DNA from 3 places in the Amycolatopsis sp. TNS106 genome. Region 3 is predicted to be linked to each of the others. Evidence: riboswitches for the same ligand, from Rfam matches in the RefSeq annotation. Region 3 holds a riboswitch; each other region holds the start of a gene.
What was found. A riboswitch is a leader RNA that binds a small molecule or an ion and turns the genes downstream of it on or off. The one in region 3 is predicted to bind S-adenosylmethionine.
Positions count from the first base shown of each region.

Region 1: it holds a riboswitch for S-adenosylmethionine, as region 3 does, so the genes downstream of both, thrC (threonine synthase) here and CVV72_RS34725 (methionine ABC transporter ATP-binding protein) in region 3, are expected to answer to the same signal.
Region 2: it holds a riboswitch for S-adenosylmethionine, as region 3 does, so the genes downstream of both, CVV72_RS00660 (aminotransferase class V-fold PLP-dependent enzyme) here and CVV72_RS34725 (methionine ABC transporter ATP-binding protein) in region 3, are expected to answer to the same signal.

Region 1 is NZ_CP024972.1:4,258,989-4,263,476, forward strand. Features, by position in the region: gene rpsT (30S ribosomal protein S20) at 1-117, shown strand, start outside; gene holA (DNA polymerase III subunit delta) at 169-1,152, opposite strand; SAM riboswitch class I at 1,288-1,420, shown strand; gene thrC (threonine synthase) at 1,434-2,699, shown strand; gene CVV72_RS19150 (ComEC/Rec2 family competence protein) at 2,717-4,488, opposite strand, start outside.
Region 2 is NZ_CP024972.1:130,067-134,554, reverse strand. Features, by position in the region: gene CVV72_RS00675 (RluA family pseudouridine synthase) at 1-209, opposite strand, end outside; gene lspA (signal peptidase II) at 206-769, opposite strand; gene CVV72_RS00665 (hypothetical protein) at 794-1,426, opposite strand; gene CVV72_RS00660 (aminotransferase class V-fold PLP-dependent enzyme) at 1,446-2,810, opposite strand; SAM riboswitch class IV at 2,843-2,957, opposite strand; gene CVV72_RS00655 (M23 family metallopeptidase) at 3,086-3,769, opposite strand; gene CVV72_RS00650 (potassium/proton antiporter) at 3,901-4,488, opposite strand, start outside.
Region 3 is NZ_CP024972.1:7,513,964-7,518,451, forward strand. Features, by position in the region: gene CVV72_RS34710 (DUF222 domain-containing protein) at 1-106, opposite strand, end outside; gene CVV72_RS34715 (GNAT family N-acetyltransferase) at 67-651, opposite strand; gene rsmA (16S rRNA (adenine(1518)-N(6)/adenine(1519)-N(6))-dimethyltransferase RsmA) at 692-1,528, shown strand; SAM riboswitch class I at 1,762-1,852, shown strand; gene CVV72_RS34725 (methionine ABC transporter ATP-binding protein) at 2,065-3,075, shown strand; gene CVV72_RS34730 (4-(cytidine 5'-diphospho)-2-C-methyl-D-erythritol kinase) at 3,197-4,162, shown strand; gene CVV72_RS34735 (ABC-F family ATP-binding cassette domain-containing protein) at 4,231-4,488, shown strand, end outside.

The DNA of each region.
Region 1 (4,488 bases), 3.3 Mb from region 3:
GAACTGCAGAAGGACGCGGCCAAGAAGCTGGACAAGGCCGTGACCAAGGGCGTTCTCCACGCCAACCAGGCCGCCAACAAGAAGTCCGCGCTGGCGAAGCGCGCGAACTCTCTCTGATCGGCTTTCGAAGGGCCCCGGCGACGCGAGTCGCCGGGGCCCTTCGCCGTTTCAGCGGCTCGTGCCGTGGGCGTCGACGACCTCCAGGACCGCGCGCTCCAGCGCGTACTCCGGGTTGGCCGCGACTCCCTTGACCTCGGCGTTCAGCCGGGCGACCACCCGCATCGCGGTGGCGAGCCCGTCCTGGCCCCAGCCGCGGGCCTGCCCCTGCGCCTTGCGCACCTTCCACGGCGGCATCCCCAGCTCACCCGCCATCTGGTTCGGGTTCCCGCGACCGGCGCCGGACACCCGCGCGATCGTCCGGACGGCGTCGGCGAGGGCGTCCGCGACCAGCACGTGCGGTACGCCGAGCTGCATCGCCCAGCGCAGCGACTCCAGCGCGGCGGCCTTGTCACCGGCGACGGCCTTCTCCGCGACGGCGAACCCGTTCACGTCGGCGCGGCCCCGGTGGTAGCGCCGGACCGCCTGCTCGTCGACCGTTCCGCCGGCGTCCGCGACCAGCTGGGTCGCGGCCGACGACAGTTCACGCAGATCCGAGCCGACCGCGTCGATCAGCGCGAGCACGGCCGCACCGTCGATCTTCCCGCCGACGCGGCGGACCTCGTTGCGGACAAAGGATTCCCGCTCAGCGGCCTTGGTCAGTTTCGGGCATTCGACAACCTCCGCACCGGCCTTCTTCAAGGCAGCGGGGAGCCCCTTCGCGGCCTTGCTCCGGCCACCACCGCTGTGCACGACGACGAGCACGATGCCGTCGGCGGGCGCCTTGACGTAGGCCATCACCCCGTCCGCGAGCTCCTGTGAGATGTCGTGCGCGGATTCGAGGACGATCACCCGGCCCTCGGCGAACAGCGAGGGGCTGACCATTTCCGCGAGCGCCGGGACTGTGAGGTCCGACACCCGGATCCGGGTGAGATCCGCCGTCGGATCGGCCGCCTTGGCCGCGTCCGAGGCGCTGCGGACCGCCCGTTCGATCAGCAGCTCTTCCTCACCGAGAACCAGGACCAGCGGCGATGGGGCGGAACCTTGCGTCGTCACGGTGACGATCCTGCCACTCCTCCTCTCGTGTGCTTTGTCCGGTGATGTGTAGCGGGCACGGTGGCCCCACCTGAGCCTCATGTCGTACGGTGTTGGCGAGGCGACGCGATCACACGCGTGCCGACAATCGAATACCGCTCATCCAGAGGGGCAGAGGGAACGGCCCGATGAAGCCCCGGCAACCGGCGTCAGCCTGTCATTCCGCGATCGCGGGATAGCTGACGAACACGGTGCCAATTCCGGCCCGCCATGGCGGGGCAGATGAGGAAAGGAACCTCGCGATGACCGCAACCCTCGGCACGACCTCCACCACCAAGACCCCGGATCTCGGACCGGCCGTCGAACTGGTGTCGAAGGAAGAGGGACACCGGCAGCCGCTCGCCCCCGAATTCGTTTCCGCCGAGGACTTCTCGCCGCTCGAAGTCGCCTACGACTTCGGCCGCGTGCGCCGCGAGGACATCGAAGCCGGACCGAAGAACATCTGGCGCTACAAGAAACTCCTTCCCGTTCCCTCGAACGTCGAAGAGGTCCCCAACACCGAACCCGGCGCCACCCGGCTCATCCAGGCCGACAGGCTCGCCAAAGCCTTGGGCGTCAAGAAGGTCTGGGTCAAGGACGACACCGGCAACCCCACTCACTCGTTCAAGGACCGCGTGGTCGCCGTCGCTTTGGCCGCCGCTCGCGAGTTCGGGTTCGACGTGCTCGCCTGTCCCTCGACCGGCAACCTGGCCAACGCCGTCGCCGCCGCGGCGGCCCGTGCGGGCTGGCGGTCGGTCGTGCTGATCCCGAAGACCCTGGAACGGGCCAAGATCCTGACCACCGCCGTGTACGACGGTGACCTGATCGCGGTCGACGGCAACTACGACGACGTGAACCGGCTCGCCACCCAGCTCGCCGCCGAGCAGGAGAGCTGGGCGTTCGTCAATGTGAACGTCCGGCCCTACTACTCGGAAGGCTCCAAGACGCTGGCCTTCGAGGTCGCCGAGCAGCTCGGCTGGCGGCTTCCGTCCCAGATCGTGGTGCCGATCGCCTCCGGTTCCCAGCTCACCAAGGTGGACAAGGGTTTCCGTGAGTTCGGGCAGCTCGGCCTCGTCGACGAGACGCCGTACAAGGTGTTCGGCGCACAGGCCACCGGCTGTTCCCCCGTCTCGGCGGCCTTCCGCGCGGGGCACGACGTCGTCCAGCCGGTCAAGCCGGACACGATCGCCCGCTCGCTGGCGATCGGGAACCCGGCCGACGGCCCCTACGTCCTCGACGTCGTCAACCGCACCGGTGGCGCGATCGAAGACGTCACCGACGAAGAGGTCGTCGAAGGCATCCGGCTGCTCGCCCGTACCGAGGGCATCTTCACCGAGACCGCCGGCGGCGTCACCGTCGCGACGGCCAAGAAGCTCATCGAGACCGGCAAGCTCAACCCGGACGAGGAAATCGTCCTGCTGATCACCGGTGACGGCCTCAAGACCCTCGACGCCGTCGAGGACAAGATCGGCCCCAAGGCCACCGTCAGCGCCTCGGCCGACGCGGTCCGCGAAGCTCTGGGCATCTGAGTTCCCGGCGGCCCGTCTCAAGAACGAGGCGGGCCGCGGGGCTCACCCCGGCGTACCAGGGCGAGGCCTCGCGCGTCGGCGAGGACGGCTGTGTCGCCGTCCGTGTCCGTCCTGGCGACCGACGCGCCGACGGCCACCAGGTTGTCCAAAGTGGACTTGTTCGGATGCCCGTAGGTGTTTCCGGCGCCGACGCTCACCAACGCCGCCCGCGGCGCGACGGCGTTGAGAAAATCCGGTGCCGTGTAACGGCTTCCGTGGTGCGGAACCTTCAGTATCTCGGCACGCAGTTCGGCACCCTCGGCCATCAGGTCGGCCTGCGCGGCAAGCTCGATGTCGCCCGTCAGCAGCACCCGGCCCGCCGGGGTCCCGGCGCGCAGGACGACGGAGCCGTTGTTGATCACCGTGCCGTCCTGTTCGCGGACCGATCGGCTGGTGACGTACCGCGGCCCCAGTACGTCCAGCGACAACCGCGGCCAGTCCAGCCGTTGCCCGATCTCCAGCTCCAGCAAGGGAATCCCGCGGCGCGCGGTCTCGCCCGCGACCTGCTGCCACGCCCAGGCCGGCGCCCGGCCGGGTCCCACCGCGACCGCACCGACCGACCTGCCCTCGAAAACGGATTCGAGGCCGCCGATGTGGTCTGCGTGCAGATGACTCAGCACGATCAGCGGCAGCCGGTCGACGCCGAGCCTGCTCAGGCATTCGTCGACCGGTCCCGGTTCCGGCCCGGTGTCGACCAGAACGGCCCGTCCTTGCTCGCCGGTGGCGAGGACGACGGCATCACCCTGCCCGACGTCGCAGGCGACGGCACTCCACGACGCCGGCGGCCACGCCGGGGCCAGCACCCGCACCGGTACGAAGACGAGCAGCCCGGTGGCCAACGCGACCGCCAGGAGGATCCTGGCGTGCCGCAGCCGGATGGCGACGAGCAGGACGACAAGCAGTCCAGCCGCCAGAAGCCCGCCCCACCAGCCAGCCGGCCAGTCCATCACCGCCCCCGGTGCACGGGCGCCGTGGCGGGCCACGGTGATGAGCCAGCTCGCCTCGGGTTCGGTCAGGCGGACCAGCAGTCTTCCCGCCGACGGCCACCAAGGGCCGACAACGGTGGCGAGCACGCCGAACACGGTGGCGGGGGCCACCACCGGCGCGGCGAGCACGTTGGTCACCACCGAGACGAGACTGACCGATCCCGCCATGCCCGCGATGACCGGCGTCGTCACCACGAACGCGGCCAGCGGGATGGTCAGTCCCTCGGCGTAGCCGGCCGGGACACCGCGTCCGACCAGCCATTCCGCCCACCTCGGCGCCAGCAGTACCAGACCGGCCGTGGCCAGTACCGAAAGCGCGAACCCGAAGTCGGCGGCCATCGCGGGGTCGGCCACGACGAGCCCCGCCACCGCGAACGCCAGCGCGGGCAGCGCCGACCCGCGGCGCCCCAGTGCCAGCGCCAGCAGCCCGACCGCCCCCATTACCCCGGCGCGGAGCACGCTGGGCGCGGGCCCGGCGAGGACCACGAACCCCGCGAGCCCCGCGGCGGCCGCGGCGGCGGAGGTCCGCGGCCCGACGCGGAGCACTCTCAGCAGGAGCAGAATCGAGCCGCAGACGATCGCCACGTTCCCACCGCTCACGGCCATCAGGTGGGACATGCCGGAGTCCGTGAACTCGCGTTCGACCCTCGGGGAGAGTGTGCTCGTGTCCCCCACGACCAGCCCGGGCACGAGACCGGTCTGCTCCTCCGGGAGGACGGCGCACAGCTCCCGGAGCCCGGCACGCAGCGATTCCGCGGCTCGCT
Region 2 (4,488 bases), 1.4 Mb from region 3:
GCCGAGGCCGGATCGGGCAGCGTCACCTCGAGCAGTCCGCCGGCGGTCAGCCGGTCGGACTTCCCGGCGGGCCTGCCGTCGAGGAGGATCTCGCCGGATTCGGCCAGTTCCGCCACGACCGTGCGGGAAAGTCCCAGTAGTTTCGCCAGCCCCGCGTCGACGCGCATGCCGTCGAGCCCGTCGGGAACGGGCAACATCCGCGCGCTCATTCGCTCGCCGCCTTCTTCTTGTCCTTTGTAGACGTTCCATCGTAGTCCTTGCCCAGCAAGGAAAGGATCACGATGAGCACGCCGCCGACGCAGATCGCGGAGTCGGCGACGTTGAAGATCGCCCAGCCCTGCCCGTTCGGCGCGAACGCGGAGATCATGTCGACCACGTGTCCCTGCAGCGGGCCGGGCGCGCGGAAGATCCGGTCGGTCAGGTTGCCGAGGGCGCCCGCCAGCACCAGGCCGAGGCCGATCGCCCAGCCGACCGAGCGCAGCCGCCGGGACAGCCAGACGATGGCGATCACGACGGCGATCGCGACCAGCGCGAGCACCCAGGTCAGCCCGGTCGCCATCGAGAAGGCGGCACCGGGGTTGCGCACGAGCTGGAAGTACACGAGCCCGCCGAGGAACTCGACCGGCTGCTTGCCCTCCAGCGTGGACACGGCGATCTGCTTGGTGAGGAGGTCGATCCCCCACAGCACCGCGGCGACGGCGAACACCACGGCGACGCGCTTCTTGGGCAGCGGTGGCGACGGTGGCGCCGTTTCGGGCTCTGTACTCACCGCCCCATTGTCCACTGAGCGTGTTCAGGACTCCTCGGCGGCCGCCTTCGGCCTGCTCAGCAGGGCGGCGAACGCCCCGGCGAGCACGACCAGTGACGACAGCACCAGCGCGAGCTGCCCTTGCGCGAACACGACCGCGCAGAGCACGAACGCCGCGGCCACGACGAGGACCAGGACGCTGCGCTCCAGCCACGCGAGCCCGGCCAGGCCGAGCGTCAGCAGGATCGCGCTCCGGGTGTCGCCGTCGAGATCGAGCTCCCAGTAGCCGACCAGATCCGCCAGCACGATGCCGACCAGCCCGCCGAGCGCGATCGCGGCGACCTTCCACCAGCGCAGGGCCTTCGTCCGGATGGCGTAGAACAGCACCGTGCCGAGGTAGACCGCGAGGACGGCGAACAGCCAGCCGTCGGTCCGGCCGACGATGTCGAACGACGCATCCAGCGCGGCAGCGTTCTCACGGCTCATCTCGACGCCGTACAAGCCCGCGTACCTGCCCTCACCGACCCCGTACAGCTCCTGGGTCAGGAACCGCCGTCCAGCGGCGGGCGCGTAGGCGAACCATCCTCCGGACCACATCCCGCCGAAAGCCACCACCAGCAACTGGGCGAATCCCAGCAACGCCAGCGGAAACCAGTAACGCGGTCGCTCGTTCCCCATACGGGGTGAGGGTAGTGGGTCAGGCGCAGAACGGGGGAAGCTCCCGCGGATCGTTCTCCGGCACCCAGCGGCCTTCCGGCTTCTCGTACTGCCAGCGCGCGCCGCGGGCCACGATCTGGCGCAGCGCCAGGACGATCCGGTCCACGTGCTCGGTGGTGCTCCCGAGGCCGAGGCTGACCCGCACGGCCTGCTGACCCGTCGAACCGGCCACGGCGATCAGCCGCTTGGTCGCCACGTGCGCGCAGAACGCGCCGTCTCGCACGCCGATGCCGTATTCCGCGGACAGCACCGCGGCGAGCCAGCCCGGGTCGAAGCCGTCGACGACGAAGCTGAGCGTGCCGACCCGGTCGACCGGCGCGTCGAACAGCCGCAGTTCGGCGAATCCGGGGATGGCGGCGAGACCGCGGCGCAGGCGCGCCAGCAATTCCTCCTCGTGGGCGACGATCCCGTCCCAGTTCGAGGCCAGGGTTTCGCAGGCGACACCGAGCGCGTAGACGCCGACGGTGTTGGGCGAACCGGCTTCGTGCCGCTCGGGACCGGAATTCCAGACCACGCCGAGGTTTTCGGAGTCACGGTTGACGAGCTTCGTCGCGCCGCCACCGGCGAGGTACGGCTGAGCCGCGCGCAGCCAGTCGGCGCGGCCGATCAGCGCGCCCGCCCCGAAAGGCGCGTACAGCTTGTGCCCCGAGAGCGCGACATAATCGACGTCCAGTTCGCGCACCGAGATCTTCCGGTGCGGCGCGAGCTGCGCCGCGTCGAGCGCGATCCGGGCGCCGTGCCGCCGCGCGACGGCCGCGATCTCCTTGACGGGCAACAGTTCCCCGGTCACATTGGACGCGCCGGTGAGCACGACCAGCCGCGGACCCTGCGGGCAGTCCGCGAGCGCTTCGTCCACAGCGGACACCGCGGCGAGGCGGGTCCGAGGGGTTTCGATCCGGCGGACGTTCGGTCCCTTCCACGGCAGCAGCGCGGCGTGGTGCTCGGTGTCGAACACGACGACCGAGGTGTGTTTCGGCAGGCTGCGCGCGAGAAGGTTGAAGGAATCGGTGGTGTTGCGGGTGAACACGACGGTGTCGGTCGACCGCGCGTCGACGAAGTCGCGCAGGATTCCGCGCGTGCGCTCGTAAAGTTTGGTCGAGACCTGCGAAGCGAAGCCGGCGCCGCGGTGCACGCTGGCGTACCAGGGCAGGAATTCGTCGACCGCGGCACGCACCTTGTCCAGACAGGGGGCGCTCGCCGCGTGATCGAGGTTGGCGTAACCGATGTCGCCGCCGGTGACCAGCGGAACCCGGAGATCAGCGCACGCGACCGCCGGGATCTGGTGCGTGGCAACGTCTTCAGCGACTTCAGCGGGGGTGCTGGTGCGTTCGAGAGCGAGAGTCATCGTCATCCTCCGGGCCAGGGGACCCGCCGAGGATCCCGCGCTTGCCCGTCGCACCACGCGACGAGCCAGGTCCTCACCCGGGGCACCCCACCGCGGAAGGAGGGTTGCCGGTCAGCTAGCCGGGGCTTGACGCTGACACTCGTGACCTACGGACGAAGTTAGCGGATGGGCGGGCGATCGAGCCAGCCCTCGTCCGCATCTTGAGACGCCGCTCACGTGTTCCGCAAGCGGGAAGAACCGTTGCCCGGCGCCGCGCCGCGCCGGGCAACGGCAGGTCAGGCCCGGAATCGGCCGGGCAGCGGGACGGTCGAGCGGGAGGAGACCTCGGTCGCGGTGCCGGAGTACTGATCGGTGCCCGCGGTGAACCGCCAGCCGCCGAAGGTCTTGCCGTCGACGGCTTCGCCGTAGGCCTCGGCGACCTTGGTCGAGACCTCGTCGTAGGACAGGCCGTTCCAGTTGCCCGCGCCGACCCCGAAGTCGCGCGAGTCTCCGCCCTGCGCGGCGGCCGCGGGCAGGGTCCACAGGGTGAAGTGCACATGGGCGCCGGTACTGCTGCCACCACAGGGCAGCGCGTTGCCGGTCCGGCCGAGCGCGTCGCCAGGGGCGACCTTCTGGCCGTCCGTGACCGCGATGCCCTCCAGGTGGTAGTACCCGGTCCGCCGGCCACCGTCGTGGTCGACGGTCACCCAGTCGCCGCCGGAACAGTGCTGGATCCGGACCGTTCCCGCCAGCGGGGCGCGAACGGTCTTGTCCCCGGGGCTGAAGTCGATGGCGTTCTTCACGCCGGAGGTGCCGTTGTCCGAGTGGATCCCCGCCGAGTAGACCGACTGGCCCGAGTCGAAGGGCAGCCCGAACGCGGGAAAGGCGCCGGCCGCGGAGGCGGCGGGAGCAGAGAGAACCACCCCGACGAGTGCGGCGGTGACCCCTAGACCAGCGAACCGCACAGGAAGTTTCGTCACCTTGCGTACTCCTTACCCCGTGACACTCACCCATTCGATGGAGTCGATTGCGGGAAAAGTAATCCAAAAGGAGTACAAATGGGAAGAAGTTTCTGAGATCAACCGACGAACAGCTGGTGGCGGTTCGTGACCTACTGGCCGGATTCGCCCTTCCACCTGGCGAGTCGGCCTGCGCGGTCGACGGCCCGAAGCCGTCGTTCGGCCGCGTCACGCACTTCGGCGGTGGTCACGACGAGTAACTGGTCGCGCTCCTGGAGCCTGGTGTTCTTGTTCGGCGTGAAGCCGGCGCCGTCGCGGACGAGGAGGCTGATCGTCGCCCCCACCGGCAGCCGCAGTTCGGCCAGGTACACGCCGTGCATCTTCGATCCCGCGTGGATCCGGACCTGCAGCAGTTCCGCACCCATCTCGTCGAGCGGCGCGGAGTCGACGTCGATCTCGTGCGCCTCGGCGTGCCGGGCCAGCCCGAGGATTCTCGCGAGCGGGGTCAGCGTGGCCCCTTGGAGCAAAGTCAGCACGATGACCAGCACGAACACCGCGTCGACCAGCTCCTGCGCGCCGGGCACCCCGGACGACAGCGGAATCAGCGCGAGCACGATCGGGACCGCCCCGCGCAGCCCGGCCCAGGACAGGAACACCTGTTCTCGCCAGGGGATCTTGAACGGCAGCGCCGACAGCAGGACCGAGAGCGGGCGGGCGAGCAGCAGCACGACCGCGCCCGC
Region 3 (4,488 bases):
TGCGCCGATCACCCTTGAGTGGGATGCGTGTCGCTTCGGAAAAGCCATCCGGATGGTGGGGGCGGATCAGGCCGGTCCCTGGCCCTGCTGATGCGTCCGGTCCCATTCCTCGCGGAGCACCCCGTAGACGACGGCGTCGTGGACGCCGCCGGACCAGCGCCGGGCGCGCCGGAACCGGCCTTCTTCGACGAATCCGAGCCGTCGTCCGACGGCGATCATTCCCGGGTTACCCGAGAACGTGGCGAAGTCCAGACGGAGTGCGTCGGTGCGGGAGAACAAGTAGGTCGTCCACATGCGCAAGGCCTCGGTGCCGAACCCGCCGCCCCAATACCGCTCGTCGTAGATGGCCAGGCCCATCCGCCGCCAGTCGGTCTGCCTGCTTTCCCAATACCAGCCGACCCGGCCGATCAGTCGTCCGTTGCTCAGGTCGCACACGGCGAGACTGGTGCGCGGATCGGGTCTCGCGGTCTTGGTCGTGGTGAGTTCGCGCGCTGTGGATTCGGCGGCGGCCGTGCTCGGCGTGCCGAAGTAGGGGCCGTTCGTTTTGTGCCAAGGCCGCCCGGGGTCGAGTAGGTCGCGGAGCGGCCCGAGGTCGGACGGGTGCCAATCGCGCAGCCGGACTTTGTCTCCATCGAGTACGACGTCGTCCACCGGCCAATCGTGGCTTACCGGACCTGGTTACGATCGTCGGGTGACTGAACTGCTCGGTCCTGCGGAAATCAGGGCGCTGGCGGCCGAGCTGGACGTACGTCCGACCAAGAAGCTCGGCCAGAACTTCGTGCACGATCCCAATACGGTGCGCCGCATCGTCGACCTCTCGGGGATCGGTGAAGGCGACGTCGTCCTGGAGGTCGGGCCGGGCCTCGGCTCGCTGACACTCGGACTGCTCGCGACTGGCGCCGAGGTCGTCGCGGTCGAAATCGATCCTGTTCTGGCGGGGCGGCTGCCCAGCACCGTGGCCGAACGAGGTGGGGCCGAAAGGCTGACGGTCGTCGGGGCGGACGCGTTGCGGATCACCGCGGACGACCTGCCGGCACGGCCGACGGCGCTCGTCGCGAACCTGCCGTACAACGTCGCCGTTCCCGTCGTGCTCCACTTGCTGGCCGAATTGCCGTCGCTGACCAGCGGCCTCGTAATGGTCCAGACCGAGGTCGCCGACAGAATGGCGGCGGGGCCGGGAAGCCGGACATACGGCGTGCCCAGCGTCAAGCTCGCCTGGTACGGGAAGACGCGCAAGGTCGCCGCGGTGCCCAGGGCGGTGTTCTGGCCGGTTCCGAACGTCGACTCCGCCTTGGTCGCGTTCGAACGGGGCGACGTGGTGTCGTCCGTGGATCGGGAGCGGCTGTTCGCGGTGGTCGACGCCGCCTTCTCGCAAAGGCGAAAGACCTTGCGCGCCGCGTTGGCGTCGTGGGCCGGTTCCGCCGAACGCGCGGGCGAATTGCTCGAAAAGGCGGGGATCGACCCCAAAACCCGCGGGGAGCAGCTGGACGTTCACCAGTTCGCCCGGATCGCCGCGGCCGCCGGCTGACCACCTGTCGCAGGTGTGACCGGAGCCGCGCGAACGGCGCCAGGTCAAGGCAGTGTGACTGCGTGATCCACCCCCTGGACCGACTCGTCTTAGCAGGCAGTGCGCCTGCCGTTGATCTTAGCCGCCAGCGCATCTCATAATATGGACCGCTCATCCTGTATGATGGACGCGACCAGACGTGTGATCTGCGCCTACGCGCTTGCTTTCATCCAGTGGGATCGGTTTTACTCAGTGAGCCATCCCGAGCGACTGAGAGACCTGGCTCGCCGAAGTCGCAGCAACCACCCTCCACAGGGCAGGTGCTACAGCCAGGACCGATGGAGGCTGTGCCTAATGAACAGGGTCACCCACCCGCTCCTGCTGACCAGGCGACGTGTCGTCGATGAAGGTCGCCGCACGGTAAGTGCGTGTCGACGCTCCACCGTTACTGCCTGAGTTCATTCCCTTATCTCTGAATCCGTCCGTTTCCCGGACGGTTACTCGGTGACGGTTGGCGCGCTCGCAAGAAGCAGCGCCCCATGTGCATGGAGCCTTTCGTGATCACTGTCGAAAACCTGTCCAAATCCTTCCCCCTCAACGGAAATCCCGTCGTCGCACTGCGCGATGTGAGCGTGGACATCCAAGCAGGCTCGCTGTTCGGAGTCGTCGGTCCGGCGGGCTCCGGCAAATCGACGCTCGCCCGGTGCATCGGTCTTCAGGAGCGTCCCGACCGCGGTGTCGTCCGCCTCGATGGACTCAACACCGGAACCCTTGACGGCCGCCGTCTCCGTGAAATCCGGCGCCAGGTCGGCGTCGTGAGCACCAAGCCGGAATTGCTCGCCGAACGCACCATCGCAGGCAACATCGCTTCGCCGCTCGAACAGCTCGGCCTCGACGGGCCGCAGCGCCGCAACCGGGTCGGCAACCTGCTCGACCTGGTCGGGCTCACTCCCCGTGCCGGGCAGCGGCCGGGTGACCTGTCCGAGGGGCAGCTGCGCCGGGTGGCCATCGCCAAGGCACTGGCCGCCGGGCCGTCCGTGCTCTTGGCCGACGACCCGACCGCCGGCGTGCAGCCCGAGGAGTCCGGCGCGGTCCTGACCGTGCTCGACCGGGCGCGCGCCGAACTCGGCGTCACCGTGCTGCTCACCACACCCGACGCCGGCGTGGTCCGCCGTGTCTGCGACGACGTCGCCGTTCTGGAGGCCGGCGCGATCATCGAACGCGGAACCGTGCTCGACCTGGTCTCCGACCCGAACAGCCGGACCGCGCAGGCGCTGCTTCCCGCCATCGAAACCGGGCGGGCACAGGCCTCGAAGTACGACCGCGCGGTGGACGTCGTGCTCGTCGGCTTCGCCTCGGTCGGTGCGCTGCTGCCGGAGGCCGCCGGTCGCTTCGACGTCGAGCTCGCCACCATCGGGGGCGGTCTGACCCGAATCGGCGACACGCCCGTCGGCCGGTTCCGCCTCGGGGTGCGCGGTGAGCGCGCGGACGCCGCGCTCGCCTGGATCGCCGAACGTGGCGGCCACGTGACCCACCCGGTCCGCGGCCCGCAGGGTGTCGCCGCCTGATTTCTCCGCGAACGGGCCGCCCAGGACGAATCGCGTCCGGGGCGGCCCGTTCGCGTCTGACCCGTTCGTTCTCTTTTCTCCTGATGACAGCGTAAGTGGAGCGGCCACGTAGGCTTGACGCGTGCTCGCCGTCGTACCGCCCCCAGTGACCGTCAGGGTCCCCGCCAAGGTCAACCTGCACCTGTCGGTCGGAGATGTACGCCCGGACGGCTACCACGAGCTGGTGACCGTGTTCCAGGCGCTTTCCCTGACCGACGAGGTGACCGTCGCGGTCACCGAGGACCCCGGCGTCGAGGTCTACGGTGAAGGGGAAGGTTCTGTACCGACAGGAGCCAACAACCTGGCCTGGAAGGCAGCGCAGGCGTTGGCAGCCCACGTCGGCAAGGCGGACGGCGAGTCCAAGATCAGAGTCGTGTTGCGCAAAGGCATCCCGGTCGCGGGCGGGATGGCCGGCGGCAGTGCCGACGCGGCCGCGACCCTGGTGGGGCTCGCGTCGCTGTGGAAGCTCGACATCTCCCGGGACGAACTGGCGGGTATCGCCGCGAAGCTCGGGAGCGATGTTCCTTTCGCGCTCTACGGCGGGACGGCGCTGGGCACCGGCCGAGGTGAACAGTTGGTGCCTGTCCTGTCGAGGCACACCTTCCATTGGGTCCTGGCCTTCGACCAGCGTGGGCTTTCGACTCCGCGGGTGTTCGGCGAGCTGGACAAGCTGCGTGAAGAAGGCAGCCCACCGCGGATCGGCTCGCACACGCCGGTGGTGGAGGCGCTGGCATCCGGCGACCCGCGGCAACTGGCGCTGCTTCTCGGCAATGATCTGCAGGCGGCCGCTGTCTCGTTGCGTCCGGGGCTGCGCCGCACGTTGCGGGCGGGAGTCAACGCGGGTGCGCTCGCCGGCACCGTGTCCGGATCCGGGCCGACCTGTGCCTTCCTGTGTGCGGATGCCCAGTCGGCCGTCGAGGTCGCCGCGGAGTTGTCCGGCGCCGGTGTCTGTCGCACGGTGCGCGTCGCGCACGGGCCCGTCCCCGGAGCCCGGCTGGTCGGCGGGGACGACGCGCCGCGGCCGTCGCCGCCTCGGGTGCACGCATGAGGGTGTCCGAATTGGACACCGACTAATTCGTTTGTGGTGCGAGCTTTTTGGAAAGGATCGGCTGAGGCATGGCCAACTTGGTCAACCTGGAGTCGGTGAGCAAGTCCTTCGGGGTGCGCCCGCTGCTCGACGGTGTTTCGCTCGGTGTGGCGGAGGGGCAGCGTATCGGTGTCGTCGGTCTCAACGGAGGCGGGAAGACGACGTTGCTGGAGGTCCTCGCGGGGATCAGCGAGCCCGATACGGGACGCGTCAGCCAAGTCCGGGGCTTGCGGATGGCCGTGGTCACCCAGCGGACCGAACTTCCCGTAGGCAGCACAGTCGGAGAT